Regions from separate parts of the Bifidobacterium sp. ESL0732 genome, predicted to be linked through region 2. Evidence: riboswitches for the same ligand, from Rfam matches in the RefSeq annotation. Region 2 holds a riboswitch; each other region holds the start of a gene.
The links. A riboswitch is a leader RNA that binds a small molecule or an ion and turns the genes downstream of it on or off. The one in region 2 is predicted to bind thiamine pyrophosphate.

Region 1 (5,917 bases), 380 kb from region 2:
TCCGATCGGCCTTACGGTTCTTGGGAACGATGGGATGGAGGTTGCGTTCCTCGGCGACCTTGCGCTTGGGTGTAGGACGGCCTTTGCCTTCCTGTTCCTCAGGTTCTTTCAATGCGGAATCGACGGATTTCTGCGCCGCTTCCTTATCTTTGTCCTTGCTGAAGGGATTCCATGTCATGGTTTGAGACTACGGGCAAGCCTCGACGCGCAAAGACACAGAAATATAGGGGATTGACGCATTTTTCAGCGATTTTTCGCGTTTTTCTCGGGTCTGTGTGATTATCGAGGTGAATGAACACGTTTGACAAGGAGCATGACATGGCTACATTGAGCAAGGAAGAATTGCGTTCGCGCGTCGACGCCGATTTTGATCGCGTTGTCGATCTGTTGAGCAGGAAAGTCGCGCTGAAATCCATTTCGGCCGAGGGCATCACTGGCGAGCACATGCGTCGCTCGGCGCAATTCGTGGCTGATGAGCTCAAAGAACGCGGTGTGGACGCGAAAGTGGTGCAATCCAAGAATCCTGACGGCACTCCGGGAGCGTTCGAAGTCGTAGGTTCCAAGATTGTTGACACCGATGCGCCGACCGTGTTGCTTTACGCGCATCACGACGTGCAGCCGGTTCCGGATCCTTCCGCGTGGAACACCGATCCGTTTGTGGCCACGCAAATCGACGGTCGCCTTTACGGACGTGGCGCGACCGACGACGGCGGTGGCATTGCCATCCATTCCGGTGCGTTGCACGCATTGGGCGACGATCTGAAGGTCAATATCAAGGTCTTCATCGAAGGCGAGGAGGAGATGGGCTCGCCGAGCTTCATTCCCTTCATCGAGGCGCATCAGGACGAATTCGATTCCGACGTCATCATTGTGGCCGATTCCGGCAACTGGAGTGCTGAGATTCCCAGCCTCACCACCAGTTTGCGAGGCAATACCGATTTGGATGTGACAGTCAAGGCGTTGGAGCATCCGGTGCATTCCGGCCAGTTTGGTGGTCCGATTCTCGACACGAATACCTTGTCTTCCATCCTGATTGCCTCAATGTATGACGAAGACGGTTCGCTCAATATTCCGGGACTCGAGGGGGGAGACCCTGTCGGCGGACTCCAGCGTGACCTGGACGAGGCCAGCGTACGGGCCGATTCCTCGGTGGTCGATTCCTATCGTTTCGCCGGCACCGGTTCGTTGGCTTCACGTCTGTGGACCAAGCCCAGCATTTCCGTCATCGGCTTCGACGCGCACCCGGTGGATGGCTCCTTCAACGTCATCGCCAACGAGACCCGCTTCCGCCTGTCCATACGCACCGCGCCGAACCAGCGCCCAGAAGACGCGGCCAAGGCCGTCACCGACTTCCTGAGCTCCCATGCCCCGTTCGGAGCCGAAGTTTCTGTCTCCACGCTCGATACCGGCATGGGTTGGAGCATGGATCCCAATGCGGAAGCCACTCAGGACGCTCTGGAATCGATGCGCGAAGCATTCGGCGTCGATCCCATCAACAAGGGCGAAGGCGGCTCGATCCCGTTCATCCCCGAACTGCAACGCATCTTCCCGAATGCCCAAGTTCTGGTCACCGGCCCCGAAGATCCGAAGGGCAACGCTCACAGCCCCAACGAGTCGGTCGACCTGACAAGCCTCAAAAACAACGTCCTCACTGAGGCCCTGATCCTAGACAAACTCGCGAAGTGATTATTCGCTGGTGAGCTACCTCCCGCAACCTCTGTCAGTTGAATTTCTCTGTGAGAGTGTGGGACGGGGATATGCGATGTTCGGGCGTAAGACACGGCCGAGCGGCCAAGGAGCGTCCCGAACATTGTATATCACCGGCCCACACGGCCCAAGGCTGGGGAATGACAGGGGATTGCTCTAAGATGGCGAATTGACACGGGGGCTGTCTACCGGCGCAATCTGGCAGATGGCTGAGATGAGGAATATCCTCGACCGAATGAACGTGAGTCCGGACAATGCCGGCGCACGGACGTCTCTCTTTTCCCGTGCCTTGTATGCGCGCCGATAAGCGGTGCGCACCTTGGAAAGGCACAAATCATGTCATCATCGAATCAAGCAACCGTCGCAACCAAACCAAACCTTCGTTGGCGCGTCGTCGATATCGCCGTCGCTTCAGTCATCGGTGTCGTCAGTACATTCGTCTACTGGGCTGCCGCCTTGCTATACGGTCCCATCGGCTCGCCTCTGGATGCCCTCATTCCCGGTCTCGGCGGTCTGATGAACGGATTCTGGCTTTTCGCTGGCCCGCTCGCCGCGGTCATCGTGCGTAAGCCCGGCGCCGCAACATACGCTGAAGTCGTTGCAGGTGTGCTCGAAGCGTTGCTCGGCAATTCCTGGGGCGGCATGGAAACGTTTCTGATTGCGCTGGTACAGGGGCTGTGTGCAGAAGTCGTGTTCCTTTGCGTGGCGTATAAAGTCTGGAACCTTCTCACAGTCACGCTTTCCGGCGTAGTCTCCGCCATCGGCTGCTGGGCCTATACCTTCTTTACTCACCTGCAAGGTTTCAATATGATGGGTGCTTATGGACTCTGGTATCTCGTGGCCACCATTATTTCTGGCGGACTGGTGGCCGGAGTACTGATGTGGTACCTCTATATCGCCATCGCCAAAACCGGTGCCATCGACAAGTTCGCTTCAGGCCGTCAGGTTCGTGCATCCTCCAAGTGAGTGGTATCAGGTAGAATTTTGAGGCATTGATGGGGGAACGTATGCAAGGCAAGCAATCGAAGGTAGCCAATAGCCGAAAAGGCGACGATGCACAACAGCATGCCTCGGAAGCTCCTGATATTGGCGATGAAATGGTTTTGCGAAATGCGGAATCATCAATCGGTAACGTTTCCCCCAAAGTGCTGCCTGCCTCGATCCGTTTCGAGCATTGGGGCTATCGCCATGCCTCACGCCGACATTTCGCCGTACGCGGTCTGAATCTTGACATTCGCCCTGGTGAGCACGTGCTCCTTCTTGGCGCCTCGGGCATCGGCAAATCGACGATACTCGAAGGTGCTTCGGGATTGCTTGGCGGTGATGCAGCGGAACCCACGAGCGAGGCCGGGCAGAATGACGCGAGTGAAGTCGTCGCCGTTGAGGATTCCGAAGGCGGGGTCACCGAGGGAGGCGTCTTTGTCGATGACGTCCCGGCCGCTGCAGCCCACGGTCGTGTTGGACTCGTGTTGCAGGATCCTGACGCCCAGACGATTTTTGAAAGGCTTGGCGACAATGTCGCGTTCGGTCCTGAAAATATGGGCGTGCCACGTCCTGAGATTTGGGAGCGCGTGAAACAAAGCCTTGCTGCTGTCGGCCTTGAAGGGTTGCAATTGCACCGTTCTACCATGCACTTGAGCGGCGGGCAGATGCAGCGGCTTGCGTTGGCTGGGGCCTTGGCCATGCAGCCGGGGGCATTGCTTCTTGACGAGCCGACCGCGAATCTTGATCCGGAAGGCGTCGAACAGGTTATCAATGCCGTCACTGATGTATTGCATAATACCAAGGCGACCATGCTCTTGGTCGAGCATCGAGCTGGTCCGTGGATTGAGCTTATTGACAGAGTCATAGTTCTCGGGTTGGAATCGGATGACCAGGTGAAGGCCCGTGTTACTCAGGTCGGCGAGGATGCGGAAATCGACCACAGCGGGTTCAGACGAACCATTGTGGTCGCGGACGGTACACCTGACGAGGTGTTCGGCAATCGTGATCTTGACTTTGCCGCGCTTGGTATCTGGATGCCGGATAAATACCGACGTCCGGAAGACGAAATCCACCGTATTCATACTGATGACGAACCGAACAGCGATCCGGCACTTGGCGATGGCAAGACGCTGCTTTCGACCAAAGACCTGGCCATCGGTCGTAACGGCAAAGCCATAGCCGAGCATATCAACGTGTCGTTCGCCGCCGAGCAGATCACGGCGTTGGTTGGTCGCAATGGTGTCGGCAAATCTACGCTTTCATTGACGTTGGCAGGGCTTCTGCAACCTGTAGCAGGAAACGTTGAAGCCTCTCCAGCACTCTCCCAGGGTACAAGTGGCAATTCGCCGATGGATTGGAAATCGACGGAACTGGCAGCTCGGATTTCCTACGTTTTCCAGAATCCTGAGCATCAGTTCGCGCGCGGTAGCGTTCTTGACGAGGTCATGTTGGGCCCTTTGCGTACCGGCATTCCGGAGGCAGAGGCAAAGGAAAAGGCCATGGCGTTGCTGCGTCGCTTCAGGCTTTCGCAATATGCTTCTGTCAATCCTTATACGCTTTCCGGTGGCGAGAAGCGCCGCCTGACGGTAGCCGCATCACTTGCCGCGGCCCCTCGCGTCATTATTCTTGACGAACCCACGTTCGGGCAGGACAGGCGTACATGGATGCAGATCGTCTCGCTGATTCATTCCCTGCGTGGTGACGGTGTAAGCGTCATCGTGGTCACTCACGACCGAGATTTGGTCACGGCTTTGGGTGCCCGTGTCATCGAGTTGCAGGCGCAAGGCGATGCTGAAGGTGTCCGCTCGATGCATATGACGGATGTCAATCTTACAAGAAGCGATACCGCTATTACGGTGAGCCCGGTCAATGAACGCGACGAAAAGGAACGCCAGTCCAGCCGTTCGCCATTTCTCGCTTCGTTGAACCCGACGTTCAGAATGCTGGGTGGCTTTATTGCCGCGCTTCCCTTGATTTTCAGCCTCGACTGGGTTTCGGCAAGCGTCGCGCTATTGCTTGAGTTCATTTTGCTTGCCTGCATCGGTCTGTCGCCTTGGCGGGTGGTCAAATCTACGTGGCCTGTGTTCATCGGGGCGCCCGGTTCGGCGCTCGCCGTCCTGCTATACGGTAAGGAAGGTGGCCGAGTCTGGTGGCATTGGGCGATGATCACTGTCACCGACCGTTCGGCGATGTTGGCGCTCGCTACTGGCATCCGTATTCTGGCCGTGGGCGTTCCGGCCATTATTGCGGTTCTTGGCGTAGAAACCACAGACTTGGCCGATTCCTTCAGCCAGATTCTTCATCTGCCGGATCGTTTCGTCTACGGCGGACTTGCTGGTATGCGCCTTTTCTCAGTGCTTCGTGACGATTGGGCCGCGCTCACCGCCTCGCGCCGTTCCCGCGGTTTGGGCGATGAAAACAAGGTCAAGGCGTTCTTCCCGCAGACCTTCGCTCTGCTGGTTCTTTCCATTCGCCGTTCCACGACTTTGGCGACCGCCATGGAAGCCCGCGGATTCGGAGGTGACATCCCCAGAACCCATGCCCGTGTCAGTCATGTCAATCCACGAGATTGGGCCTTTGTGATCGTCTGCGCCATCGTTCCGACGGTTTCCTTGATCATCGCCGCTGTAGCCGGCACCTTCACCTTCTTTGGCGGGTGAAAACGACAGCCTGATTGGTGTTGAAGGGACTCCAAACCGTTAGAAGTTGATTGATATCTGATTTCGTATAAACCTCCGCTGGTTGCTCAAGTCAAACTCGCGTGAACTATTCTGCTTGAATCAATGGCAATGACTTCGCGTAAAGTATGAGCTATGCCTTTTAACCAGCACATTATTGATAATCCCAAAGCCGAACGGGTGAAACGTGTCGCGGAACTTGAAAAACCCAAGGGCCGCAAGAAAGCTGGAAAGTTCCTTATCGAAGGGCCGCAATCGGTGCGGGAAATCGTGCGGTGGATGCCTGATGCGGTCGAGGATTGCTATGTACAGATGGACGAGCGGCAGGTAGGGTTGCTTTCGCCAGTGGTCAAGGAAATTTCTCGTGAGGCCTACGAACAGGGACTATATATTCATCAGGTGACCGGCGATGTCATGCATCGTATAAGCACGGATGCGCAGGGTATCGTTGCGGTCGGCAATCTGGAAACCATAGAGAACCGCATGGCTCAAACGTTTGAGCAAGGCACGGCCGGTGACGTTGACGATGCGAAAGTCGTTCATAATGT
Region 2 (5,917 bases):
ATCGACCTACCCATCGAGGCTTCGATTCCGGTCGATTACATCGATTCGGATAAGCTTCGCCTCGAAGCCTACCGCAAGTTGGCCAGCGCGCGCACTGAAGATGATCTCACCGAGCTGCGAGAGGAACTTACCGACCGTTACGGCCCGTTGCCGGAGGAATTCGACACGCTGTTCGACGTCGCCAGACTTCGCAGCAAGGCTCGTGCGCTCGGCATCAGCGAAATCGTCACCCAAGGCAACCGTGTGCGCATCGCCAAGATTGACCCGCCGGAATCGTTGCAAATGCGGCTCTCGCGTATCTACAAGGGCTCGCAATACCGTCCGGTCACTCATACGTTGCTCATCCCCGCACCCTTCGGCGAAACGCTTGGCGGCAAGCCGATGACCAGCCCCGAGGTAATGGGCTGGACCGACCAACTGCTTGAAGATCTGGCGTGGCACGGAGGTTCGCGCTAAGGCCAGGCATCATTGGCAATACAGTAAAACGGATAAAAAATGTTGTGTGGTATATAGGCGATTTCGGAGGTATCGGAGTCGAAATCACCGTTTGCCAAACAGTCGGTAAGTCACGCTTTCCCGTATAGCATCCCGCGCAGGTCGTCCTCAATCTGGGTATGGTCTTGAGGCCGTCCCTCACTATCCAGGTCATGGCGATCGATATGGATGTCATCGGAAATCTCACCATCGGAAAGTACCAGCACCCGATCGGAGAGGCGCGTGGCTTCGGCGATATCATGGGTGACCATCAGCACGCCCCATTGATGCCTGGCGCACAATGCGGCCAATAGATTCTGCATGTCCAAGCGCGTGAGTGAATCGAGAGCGCCGAACGGCTCATCGAGCAGCAGGAGTTTCGGATTGCGCACCAAGACTCGAGCCAGCGATGCGCGCTGTGCCTGTCCTCCGGAAAGGGACGATGGCCAGGAATCGATATGATCGTCAAGTTGTACTTGTTTCAAGGCATTCTGTGCGATGTCTCTTCGTTCGTTTTTCGAGCCTGACAACCCCAACGTCACATTGTCCCACAGCCTCATCCAAGGTATCAGCCTGGCATCCTGAAAGGCAAGAGCGAACGAGTCCGTGGCTTCCATCCTGCCGCACAGTGGGGTGAGAAGCCCGGCGACGATACGCAGCAAGGTCGATTTGCCGCAGCCTGAACGGCCGATCAGCGAGACGAACTCACCTGTGCCTACTGTGGCGTTGATGTCGCGGAGCACCGGCCTGTCTGCGAACGACAGGCCGATGTGCTCCAAATCAAGCAGAGGAAGGTCGCTGGATTGTTGTGAAGCTTGTTGCGGCATGTCCTGGCTCACTTCGTGCAGTCGAGCACATGGGCGTCGAGGTTCGGCTTGGTCTTGATGAAGCCGAAATCGACGTATTGCTGTGCGATGTCATCAAGCATTTGCTTGCCTTTGGCATCCACCGGCAGGATTTTCGGTATGTCGAATTTTCTCACCTGCTTGATGATGGTGTCCGATGCACCGAATTTTTTGTAGGTCTGATAAATGAATTCCGGGTTTTTCTGCGCCTTATCGGATTCCTTGACCAGTGTCTGGTAGAGTTTCTTGACGATTTGCGGGTGTGCGTCGGCGAATTTCTTGGAGACCATATGTATGCTCACGTTCTTCGAATCATAGTGTTTTCCGTTGGTGATGAGCCGGGCGCCGGGTGTGGCCATGGCTGTGGCGAGGTTCTGGTCGTACGTCGCCAGCGCGTCGATTTTTCCGGAGGTGAATGCCGCGGCGAAATCGGTCTGGCTCAGTTCGACTTCGGTGACTTGTTTGGGATCGAGTCCGGCGTGGTGGAACGCGGCATTGACCACGTAGTCGCCGGTTGCGCCTTTTTTGTCGATACCGATGCGCTTGCCGTAGAGGTCTTTGAGGGTGGTGACTTTCGAGTTCGGGGCGGCCACGATGCCTTGGGAATCGCCGTCATAGTATTCGATGGCGAAGGCGACCCAGGGCTGCTTTTGATCAATAAGGCTGATGAAAGCTCCGGTGCCGGTACTGGTGGCTTCGGCCCGGCCTGCCAGAATGGTTTTACGTGCCGTATCTGGCGGGTTGAATGGTCCCATGAACTTGGCTTGGTAGGGCTTCATCGTCTCGCTGACGAATGGTTCGTTGTGTATGGTGGTCAGGTAGTTCGCCGTTGAAAGATAGGCGATCCGAATGGTGCCTTCGGATTTGGCGGAGCCCGATGCATTCGAGGTACCTGAGGAGGTTCCGCAAGCTGCCATTGCCACAACCGCAGCAAGCGTGCAGGTCGCTGCGCATATGCGACGTATTGTGCTATGTTGCTCTGCGTATGAGGCCGAGATGAGGTGATTTGTTTTCATGATACTTCCTTCTTCTTGAATGATGTTGAGTTCATAGGTCAAAATATTGGCGGTTTTGAACGTAGGCAGTCGAACGGGGACAAGTGACGATGCGGATAGCCTCACGGATTCAGTGCTTGTGGTTCCACGGGGTAAGCGCATGTTGCAGCAAGCCGACTATGGCTTCGCTTCCCAGCCCGAAGATGGCGTAAAGTACGATGCACAGCACCATCTGATCGGTACGAGAGAACTGCTGGGCACGGGAGAGGATATAGCCGATGCCCACTGAGGAGTTCACCGTCTCACAGGTGACCAGCGCGATCCACGCCACGGTGATGGCGAAGCGCAGACCGGTCATAAAACTCGGAAGGGCTCCCCGGAAAAGAATCCGACGTAGTACCAAGGGCTTGGGCAGCCGATACGCTTTGGCCAGCTCGATGAGCTTGGGGTCAAGATTACGGATACCGTCGCGCACATTGACGTAGATCAGCCCGAACACGCCGATGGCGATTAGCGCGATCTTCATAGATTCATCGATGCCCAGCATGATGATGAGCAGAGGCGAAAGCGCCGGGAACGGTATGGCACGCAACATATGCACCGGTTTGTCGACGAGGTCGAAGCCAATGGTCGAAGCTCCGGCGATCACGGCGACAGGCACGGCAATGACGATGCCCAGCCCGAGACCCAGCAGGACACGGGCAAGACTGATGCCGATCGATGGGAAGAGCAGGCCTTCGGCGTTCAGATCGCCGCACGACTTGATGACCTCGATAGGAGAGGGCAGCGGCCGAGATTCGGCGGGAGACAAGGTGGCGAAAAACCACCAGAGACATAAAACGACCGTGGAAAGCCATGGACCGATCATCTGCAGCAGCTTTATGCCTCCTCGTGGCCGCAGGTTCGCGCCTGTGCCCTGTTTGGAGGACATGGCTTCAGCGCCATCGAGGATGCCGGCGATATGCCGCATGCCCGACGAGGTTGAAGATGCTGATGATGAAGTTGCCGAATGGCTTTTCGGACGCACAATACCGTTGTGCATCGGACATCCCTTCGATAGCATTACCTACATCAGGTTCGATGAGTATGATCTCAGCCCGGCCGGTTCGCTTTTGTGTTTTGCACGCCAGCTTTTTCAAACACTTGGCTTGGGCACCCCATGTCAAAGAGTATTAGAACTCTTGAGCTGGACATCGAGGGGTGGATTGCTCAATAGGGCAATGACCGGAAAGGTTGCCGGCAATCCGGAAGGTACGACAAATTTGTGCGCACACTCTATGTTAACGTTCACATAAAATAGCCGATTTCGCTGGTTTACGTCCATCAAAGACATTAATCTTGGAACTGTTAGTGAAAGTCCATCTTTAAGGAGTAATTGTGGCAGCAATTGAAAGCGTATATGCCAGCGAAATTCTCGATTCCCGTGGAAACCCGACCGTCAAGGTAGTTCTCGACACCGTTGATGGTGCCGAAGGCATCGGCCTGGTTCCTTCTGGCGCTTCGACCGGTGAGGCTGAGGCTTGGGAGCGTCGCGATGGCGATAAGTCCCGTTACAACGGCAAGGGTGTTCTCGAAGCGGTTAAGGCCGTCAATGAGACCATCGCGCCCAAGGTCATCGGCATGGACGCCACCGACCAGCGCGCTCTTGACGAGACCATGATCGAGCTCGACGGCACCCCCAACAAGGGTAAGCTCGGCGCCAACGCCATCCTCGGCGTTTCGCTCGCGGCCCTCTATGCCGCCGCGGAATCCGCCGAACTGCCGCTCTACCGCTACATCGGCGGCACCAACGGCCACATCCTGCCGGTTCCGAACATGAACATCATGAACGGCGGTGCGCACGCTGATTTCGCCACCGACATTCAGGAATACATGATCTCCCCCTACGGCTTCGAGACCTACAGCGACGCGCTGCGCGCCGGTGTCGAGGTCTATCACACCCTCAAGGGCATCCTGAAGAAGGACGGCCACGATACCGGTCTTGGCGACGAAGGCGGCTTCGCTCCGAAGATGAAGACCAACGAGGATTCCCTCAAGTACATCATGCAGGCCATCGAGGCCGCCGGTTATGAGCCCGGCCGCCAGATCGGTCTGTGCCTCGACGTGGCGTCCTCCGAGTTCTACAACAAGGACACCAACACCTATCACTTCGACGGCGCCGACCGCGATGCCGACTACATGCTGAACTACTACAAGGAGCTTGTCTCCAAGTATCCTCTGGTCTCCATCGAGGATCCGTTCGCCGAAGAAGATTGGCCTGCATGGCAGAAGATCACCGCCGAGATGGGCGACAAGCTCCAGTTCGTCGGTGACGACCTGCTCGTGACCAACCCGAAGCGCCTGCAGAAGGGCATCGATCTGCACGCCGCGAACAGCCTGCTCGTCAAGCTCAACCAGATCGGCACCGTCACCGAGACGCTCGACGCCATCGAGCTCGCCACGGCCAACGGCTTCACCTCCATGGTCTCCCACCGTTCCGGCGAGACTCCAGACACCACCATCGCCGACCTTGCCGTCGCCAAGAACACTCGTCAGATCAAGACCGGTGCTCCTGCCCGTGGCGAGCGCATCGCGAAGTACAACCGCCTGCTCGAGATCGAGGAAGAGCTTGGCTCCACCGCCGAGTACGCCGGCTATTCCGCCTTCAAGGCCTGCAAGAAGTACATCAAGTAACTTCTAGTTGAAGCCATCCGCAGTGCTGTTGTGCTGTGAGCTTTGCCCGTCACATTCATTCTTAGGAGTCGAATGTGACGGGTATTTTATGTCTTATGGGCACTACGAAGAACAAAAGCAAAACGGAGAACGGCAAGAAGCAGAGCCGTCGCCGCGGCTCCGGCCCGATGGCGTTCTTCATTGCCTTGTTCATCGTGGCGTTGGGTGCCATCCAACTGGTCGCCACATTCCACAGCTACGCCTTGAATCTTGCCGAGCTCAACGGGCTGAAACGGCAGGAAGCCGCATTGGTGGCGCAAAAACAGAATCTCGAAAACGATATTTCTCGTTGGAACGACAACGCCTATGTCACCGCGCAGGCACGTGATCGGCTTGGGTTCGTCTTCCCCGGCGAGCAGGCTATCCACGTCGAACATCCCGAAGCAGTCACCGGTGTCAAACCCAAATCAGACGACACCGATCAGAACGAGGTCAGCTCTGACAAACCGGCTCTGCCTTGGTACCGCGAACTTGCCTATGGTTTCAAGAAGGCCGACGAACCGCTGAAAAAGAGCAAGACCGGTGAGGTCACGACACCCAAGGCCGTGGGCGGGCAAACCGATACCGACCCTGATGCTGACGGGACGCAAAATGCAAACGGCAACACCAATCAGTCAGGCAACAACAACGATAAAAAGAATGCTGCAAATCCGCAGAACAAGGCCGGCCAGAAGGCGAGTGCCGGTTCTCAGAGTAGTGGTAGCGGCAAGAAATGAACGATTTCGACGTAATCTATGCTGGCATCACGTTCGATAAGGGTTTGAACACAAGATATATAGACATGTGATAGATATGTCGAATACTGATAATTTTTATACAAACGAGACAGAACGATACCCGACAAGGAACAGCGTGCAAAAAGAACAACCCCAATTCTCGAAATCATTGAAT
Region 3 (5,917 bases), 840 kb from region 2:
CCGTCGAGCATGCGTTCGAGGAACGGCATCGTGGCGATGCGCTTGCGGATTTCGGCGGTGCGGCGCCAATAGTCCTCGGTGAAGCTCAGTCCGGTGGGGGAGTGCTGCCAAGTGAAATCGACGGGTCCGTGTCCGTGCCCGACGTGCAGATTGTCGGCGGCGGCGATGGCACCGGTCATCCACGCTTTGGCCTGTTTCGCGGTTTCGATCCAATCGTCGCACTGTGGGCGCAAGGCCGCCAACGTGCTGGAAAGCGTATCGCCGGTGCCGTGGACGTTACGGGTGTGAACGGCCGCGCCTTCGATGCGGGTGACGGTTACCGATGCTGCCGGCTGCTTCGAAACGGGTCCGGTCGGTTGATCGGTTGTCGTTGTATCGGTTGTACCTGTTTCGCCGTACGATGCCGGAACCGCGAGGATATCGGTGCATTCCGCGCTGCCGTTCAACGCCAAAGCCCCGCCCTTTGCGTAGACGGCGACGCCGAAGTGAGCGGCTACAGATGTCGCCAGTCGTTCTATGTCCCCATAGGACTTGGGCGCGTGGGGAACAGAGTGTCTAGTTTTCGCTGGTGTATCGGACGTCATGGCGGTGGCTGAGGGCTTGTTCCCATCGATTTTTCCGTGTGAGCTTTTGCTGTCTAATTTCGTTTCGTGGCTCATTGCATCGAGCGCGGCCAGTTCCATCACATTCGGCGTGATGATATCGACCAACGGGATCAAGGTGGTCAGCGCGCGCTCGGCCTCGGCGGTGAGCAGACGGTCTCCGGATTTCGCATACATCACTGGGTCGAGCACGATCGCGGGCCGGAGTTTGCCGCGAGCCTCATAATCCCGCAGTAGCTCTTCCAGCCAAAGACGCACGGTATCGACCAATTCCGGTGTGCCGAGCATCCCGATTTTCATGGCATCAATGTCCGCATCGTCGCTTACGGCTTTGAGCTGGGCGAGCAGGAACGACGGTTCGACGTTGACGATGTCCGTGACGCCTTGCGTGTTCTGCGCCAGGACGCTGGTCATCGCCGCATAGCCGAAGACGCCTTGCGCAGTGAATGCTTTCATATCCGCCATCGTGCCCGCCCCACCGATCGGGTCGGAGCCTTCGATGGACAGCACGCGGAGGCGCGAGGGTTTGGTTTGTTCCAAGTCGCTATCGTAACGTTGCTGCATATCGAGCAGCTTGGCTATGGCCTGCGCCGAATCGGCATCCAATGCCTCTGTCGTATTTGTGGTTATTTCTGTCTCTGAACTATTCGTGATGGTATTGGAATCATTGGAATTGATGGTGTTGGTCATCATAAAACCTTCTCTGTCTAATTTTGACTGTCGCGCCATTTCCACGCATGGTCCATCGGTCCCGAGCCGGCCCCGAGGTCAAGGCCGGCAGCGATGCAACCGGTGAGGTAGTCCTTGGCGTTTTGTACGGCCTCGGTCAACGATTCGTGTTTGGCTAGGCCTGCGGCGATGGCGCTGGAAAGAGTGCAGCCAGTGCCGTGGGTATTGGGATTGTTGATGCGAGTGTGGCGAAACCATGTGGTCTCACCGTTCTCGAAGAGCAGGTCGTTGGCCGCGCCTTGCCGATGCCCGCCTTTGATGAGCACTGCACAGCCGCCACAACGTTCGACGATGGTGCGGGCAGCATTGATGGTGCTCGCTTCGTCGCTGATGGCGAGGTTGTGTGCTGATGTGGTGTCGCGATCGCGAACAGGTCGGGTCCCGAGATTTGCGATGGTTTCGGCTTCGGGGATGTTCGGCGTCACCAGGGTGGCAAGCGGTAGAAGCTTCGTGCACAGTGTGTCGATCGAAGCCTTGCTGCTCAACCGGTCGCCGCTGGAAGCGATCATCACCGGGTCGACCACAACGTTGACAGCATTGTAATACTTAAGCCGATCGGCAATGACTCCGATGAGTTCGGCGTTCGGCACCATACCGATTTTGACGGCGTCTGGCCGGATGTCTTCGAAGACGGCAGCAATCTGCGCTGCCAACATGTCCGGCGAAGGAGCCGCGGAAGCCCTTACGCCGGTCGTGTTCTGTGCGGTCAACGAGGTGATGGCGCTCATTCCATAAACCCCGCAAGCCATGAACGTCTTGAGATCGGCTTGAATGCCGGCCCCACCCGAAGAATCGCTGCCTGCGATGGAGAGCACTGCAGGCAGCTTGTATGGGTGGACACCGACGGTGTCCGTTGAATTGCACTTGGCCGGATTCGTATGAGTCTCGGATGTTTCGTTTATCCCAGTATCATTCGAAAGATGGTTTTCTGCCTTTGTTTCATGCTCGCCGCTTAGCGATGCATCCTGCGACATCATCAGCCACGTTTTGCGCGTGCGGCGTTCCATGAGCTCACCATAGCTTTTGTCGTGGCTTGCGGATTGTCGGCTCCGGCGATGGCCGAGACCACGAACCAGCCGGCGGCTTCGGTTTGCGCCAGCTCCGGCAGGTCTTCGAGTTTCACTCCGCCGCCCACGACAATGGGATAGTTCGATTCACGGCACAGCGCGTTGATGGATTCCGTGTCCTGCGTGTGACGTTTGTGGTCGGCGCCGAAGACGATACAGTCGGGCTTGGTGGTGCTGGGGTGCAGCGGGCCGGCACCGATGTAGTCGATGGTGCCGTCGGGCAGGGCGTTGGCGGTCTTCACTTCGTCGAGCACCTTGCAGCTCAGCCCGATGATGGCGTCCGGGCCGAGCAGCTTGCGCGCCTCTTCCGGGTTCATATCGTCCTGCCCGATGTGAACGCCGTCAACCTTGATCCCCAGATCACGGCACTGCCAAGCCGCATCCACGCGGTCGTCGATGACCAGCGGGACGGACTCGGACGCTCCGGCCTGTGCGATGACTTCGGCACTCCGCCGTGCAATTTCGGTGATATCCCTGGCGTCTCCGGGCTTGACGCGAATCTGGACGAAGGTGATGCCACCGGCCAGCGCCTGTCGCACGATGTCGGGGACAGGCCGCGATTTGGTGTCGGCCGGCCCGAGCACGAGGTAAGAGCTCAGGTCGAAGTTATGGCGCATGGAAGCAAATGATGAATTGTTGGTAGTCATAATTGTCTCGATTCTCTATGGTTAAGAAATACGTTGTGTGGTGTATTCAGGCGAGAATCGGCGAGGCGGCGATCTGCGCGGGTGTGGTCGACCAGAGTCCGTCGAGGAAGGCGACCTGGAAGGAGCCGGGGCCGTGGGAGTTGGCTTCGCCGGTTTCGCTGGCACGGTTATAGAGGGCGCTTGCGGCGAGGGCTGCGGTCAGCGGGTCAGCAACGGCCAGATAGGTCGCGGTCACACCGCCCAGTGAGCAGCCGGCTCCGGTGATCTTGGTCATCATCGCACTGCCGCCGGGCAGACGATAGGTGTGTTCGCCGTCGGTAACCAGATCGGTTTCGCCGGAAACGGCGACGGCGCCTTGGCCCTGAGCGTCGGACTTGGCGATGAATCGGGCCAGTGCCTTGGCCGAGGCTTCAGCCGCTTCGACGTCGTCTGCGGATTCCACGCCGACCGGTCCGCTGGACTGCCGTGCAATGCTGTCCAGCGCATTGTCGTTTTCCTGAAGCGGCAGCTCCCACATCTCGCGCAGTTTGATGACTTCGGAGGCGTTGCCGCGGATAATGGTCGGCGGTGCCGCCTTGAACGACTTCAAAATGGCGGTGCGCGTGGTCCCCATTCCCGCAGCCACCGGGTCGAGTACCCAACGATGGTGGTCGGCATGGAATTTCTCGGTGATCTGCTTCAGCGCGTCCTTGTAGAACGGCAGCAGCGTGCCCACGTTGATGTAGCTGGCGCCGCTCGCCGCCTCGCCGCCCGCGATGTCGTCGGGCAGGAAGCTCATCGCTGCGGTGCCGCCCGCCGCCAGCTGCGCATTGGCCACAAGGTTGATGGTCACGAAGTTAGTGAAAGACTGGGCCAGCGGCGTGGTGTCACGCACGGTTTGCGCAGCCGTACGAATGCTTAATCGCAACGGATTATCCGCCGCCAGATCCTTGAGATTGCCGAGATTGTTGTTTGTTGATGAGTATGCGTCATTGACCATATTCGCGTCTCCCTACGATGGTATTAACCAACAGGTTCCAAGGGTCGGGCGTTGTGTCCGTCTCAACTTGCGCGCCCGCCGAAGCGGACCGCAGGTTCCCCTGCACTTACAAGTCACGACGCTATGCGCTTCATTGGACAAGGGTGATTTGGGTTCATTACAGCTGTGCTCATTGGCGGCCATCCATAGTGTTTCTTTATGCAATGCAATAGTAAAACTGTGTTTGAAAATGAGAACGCAACGTTGCGTTCCGTTGGACGGAGACAAGCAGCATGGTCGTGTCGGTCGGTCGCTTTATATTCTCGCGCTCCGGCAGTCTGGTGGCAATGTGGCATGAATGTGCCTCTGACCCTTTAGAAACATAATTTCTGGATAGGTCAGAGGCACAGTCAAAGTGAAGGTCTGATGCTATTTGTTGATTTAGGACGTCATTACCATCGTACGGAGATGCGCTCGCGGTCATGCGGACGGTCGGTTTCGATCTCGTCAACCATCGCGATGGCATAGTCGGCGTAGCTGATGGCGCTCTTGCCGTCCTTGTCGGTGGTGTAATCCTCGCCCGCAAGCACATAGTGACCGGTACGTTCGCCGTCGGCCTGGAAGTCGCCGGCGGGGCTGATATAGGTCCAATGCACGTCGTCACGCCCGCGCAGCGCGTCAAGCGCCTTACCCATTGCCAGCGGCACACCTTTGATCTCTTCAGGGAACGTGTCCGAAAGTTGGGCGGTGTGTTCCTTGTTTGTGTAAAGGCTGCCCGCGCCGCCGACCACTAGCAGGCACGTGTCGGTGCCGGAAACAAGGTCGGCCAAGTGCTTCAGCGAGGTGCCGTATTCGTCGAACTTCGCCGGGTCGAAGACGCCGAAAGCGCTCACTACTGCGTCAAAACCAGCGAGGTCGTCGGCTGTGAGATTGTAAAGGTCCTTGATGATGGCGTGCTGGGCGGCGGTCTTGTTTTCGCTGCGCACGACTGCGGTGACGTCCATGCCGCGATTGACGGCTTCGGCGACGATCAGCCGTCCGGCCTTGCCGTTGGCCGCGACTACTGCGATGTTCTTGCTCATAAACATGTTCCTTTGTTGAAATGATTGGTGGGTTGAGAATTGGCGTAAAAGTGATTGATAGGCGAATGTGGAATTGGACTTCGTGTTGGTGCAGATGGCCGCATTGCGTTTACTGCGGTTACGTGAGGTGCTGATATCGACGTTGCGGGTGAATGATTGTTGGATCGATTCACCCACGACAAGTTGCCATCAAGTTACTCGACGACCTTGAATCCGCCGGTCCACGGGGTGCCGCCGCCCATCGCGACGACCATCTGCAAGGCGCCGAACGCTTCCATGTAGCTGGCGCGCTTGAGAGCGCCGACATCCACGAAACGCAGTCCCGCGGCCTCAACTAGAGACTTCAGCGCGGTTTTGGCCTCGCTCGAGTCAGAGGCGGCCATCACGGTCACCGGTTTGCCGTCGATGGTGCCCGACGCCAGAGTGGCGGCGAAGGTGGTGTTGAACGCCTTGACCACGTTGCTGTCCGGCAACTTGGCTGCGAGGTCTTCGGCTGCGGAATCGGCGCCGTTCGGCAAGGCGAGGTCCATAGTGTTGAAATCGACGGGGTTGCTCGGATCGACTACGGTCTTGCCGGCCAGTTGCTCGCCGTAGTCGGCCACTACGCTGGCCTCGGCGGCCTGGGGGAGTGCCAGCACGACGATGTCGCCGGTGATCGGCTCGCCCCATGCCGCCGCCTTCACGCCGCCGATCGCCTCAGCCTTGGCCTTGTCGCGGTTGATGACCTGTACGTCGGCGCCCGCTTTTACGGCGAGGCCCGCCACGCCTGATCCGATGTTGCCTGCTCCGAAAACGGTTACTGTTGCCATGATGATGCTCCTTGTTTTGATAC

Region 1: another riboswitch for thiamine pyrophosphate. It lies ahead of OZX70_RS05130 (ECF transporter S component); the one in region 2 lies ahead of OZX70_RS03475 (ABC transporter permease).
Region 3: another riboswitch for thiamine pyrophosphate. It lies ahead of OZX70_RS06850 (hydroxyethylthiazole kinase); the one in region 2 lies ahead of OZX70_RS03475 (ABC transporter permease).

Annotation. Positions count from the first base shown of each region.
Region 1 covers NZ_CP113920.1:1,306,112-1,312,028, reverse strand. The annotation lists gene OZX70_RS05140 (DUF3043 domain-containing protein) at 1-178, opposite strand, end outside; gene OZX70_RS05135 (dipeptidase) at 319-1,686, shown strand; TPP riboswitch at 1,872-1,994, shown strand; gene OZX70_RS05130 (ECF transporter S component) at 2,044-2,673, shown strand; gene OZX70_RS05125 (ATP-binding cassette domain-containing protein) at 2,805-5,351, shown strand; gene OZX70_RS05120 (RNA methyltransferase) at 5,505-5,917, shown strand, end outside.
Region 2 covers NZ_CP113920.1:921,186-927,102, forward strand. The annotation lists gene mfd (transcription-repair coupling factor) at 1-456, shown strand, start outside; gene OZX70_RS03465 (ABC transporter ATP-binding protein) at 567-1,301, opposite strand; gene OZX70_RS03470 (NrtA/SsuA/CpmA family ABC transporter substrate-binding protein) at 1,310-2,335, opposite strand; gene OZX70_RS03475 (ABC transporter permease) at 2,445-3,182, opposite strand; TPP riboswitch at 3,346-3,484, opposite strand; gene eno (phosphopyruvate hydratase) at 3,692-4,987, shown strand; gene OZX70_RS03485 (septum formation initiator family protein) at 5,083-5,742, shown strand.
Region 3 covers NZ_CP113920.1:1,761,805-1,767,721, reverse strand. The annotation lists gene OZX70_RS06865 (bifunctional hydroxymethylpyrimidine kinase/phosphomethylpyrimidine kinase) at 1-1,295, opposite strand, end outside; gene thiD (bifunctional hydroxymethylpyrimidine kinase/phosphomethylpyrimidine kinase) at 1,310-2,338, opposite strand; gene thiE (thiamine phosphate synthase) at 2,308-3,045, opposite strand; gene OZX70_RS06850 (hydroxyethylthiazole kinase) at 3,092-4,024, opposite strand; TPP riboswitch at 4,016-4,136, opposite strand; gene OZX70_RS06845 (NAD(P)H-binding protein) at 4,456-5,085, opposite strand; gene OZX70_RS06840 (NAD(P)-binding domain-containing protein) at 5,280-5,894, opposite strand.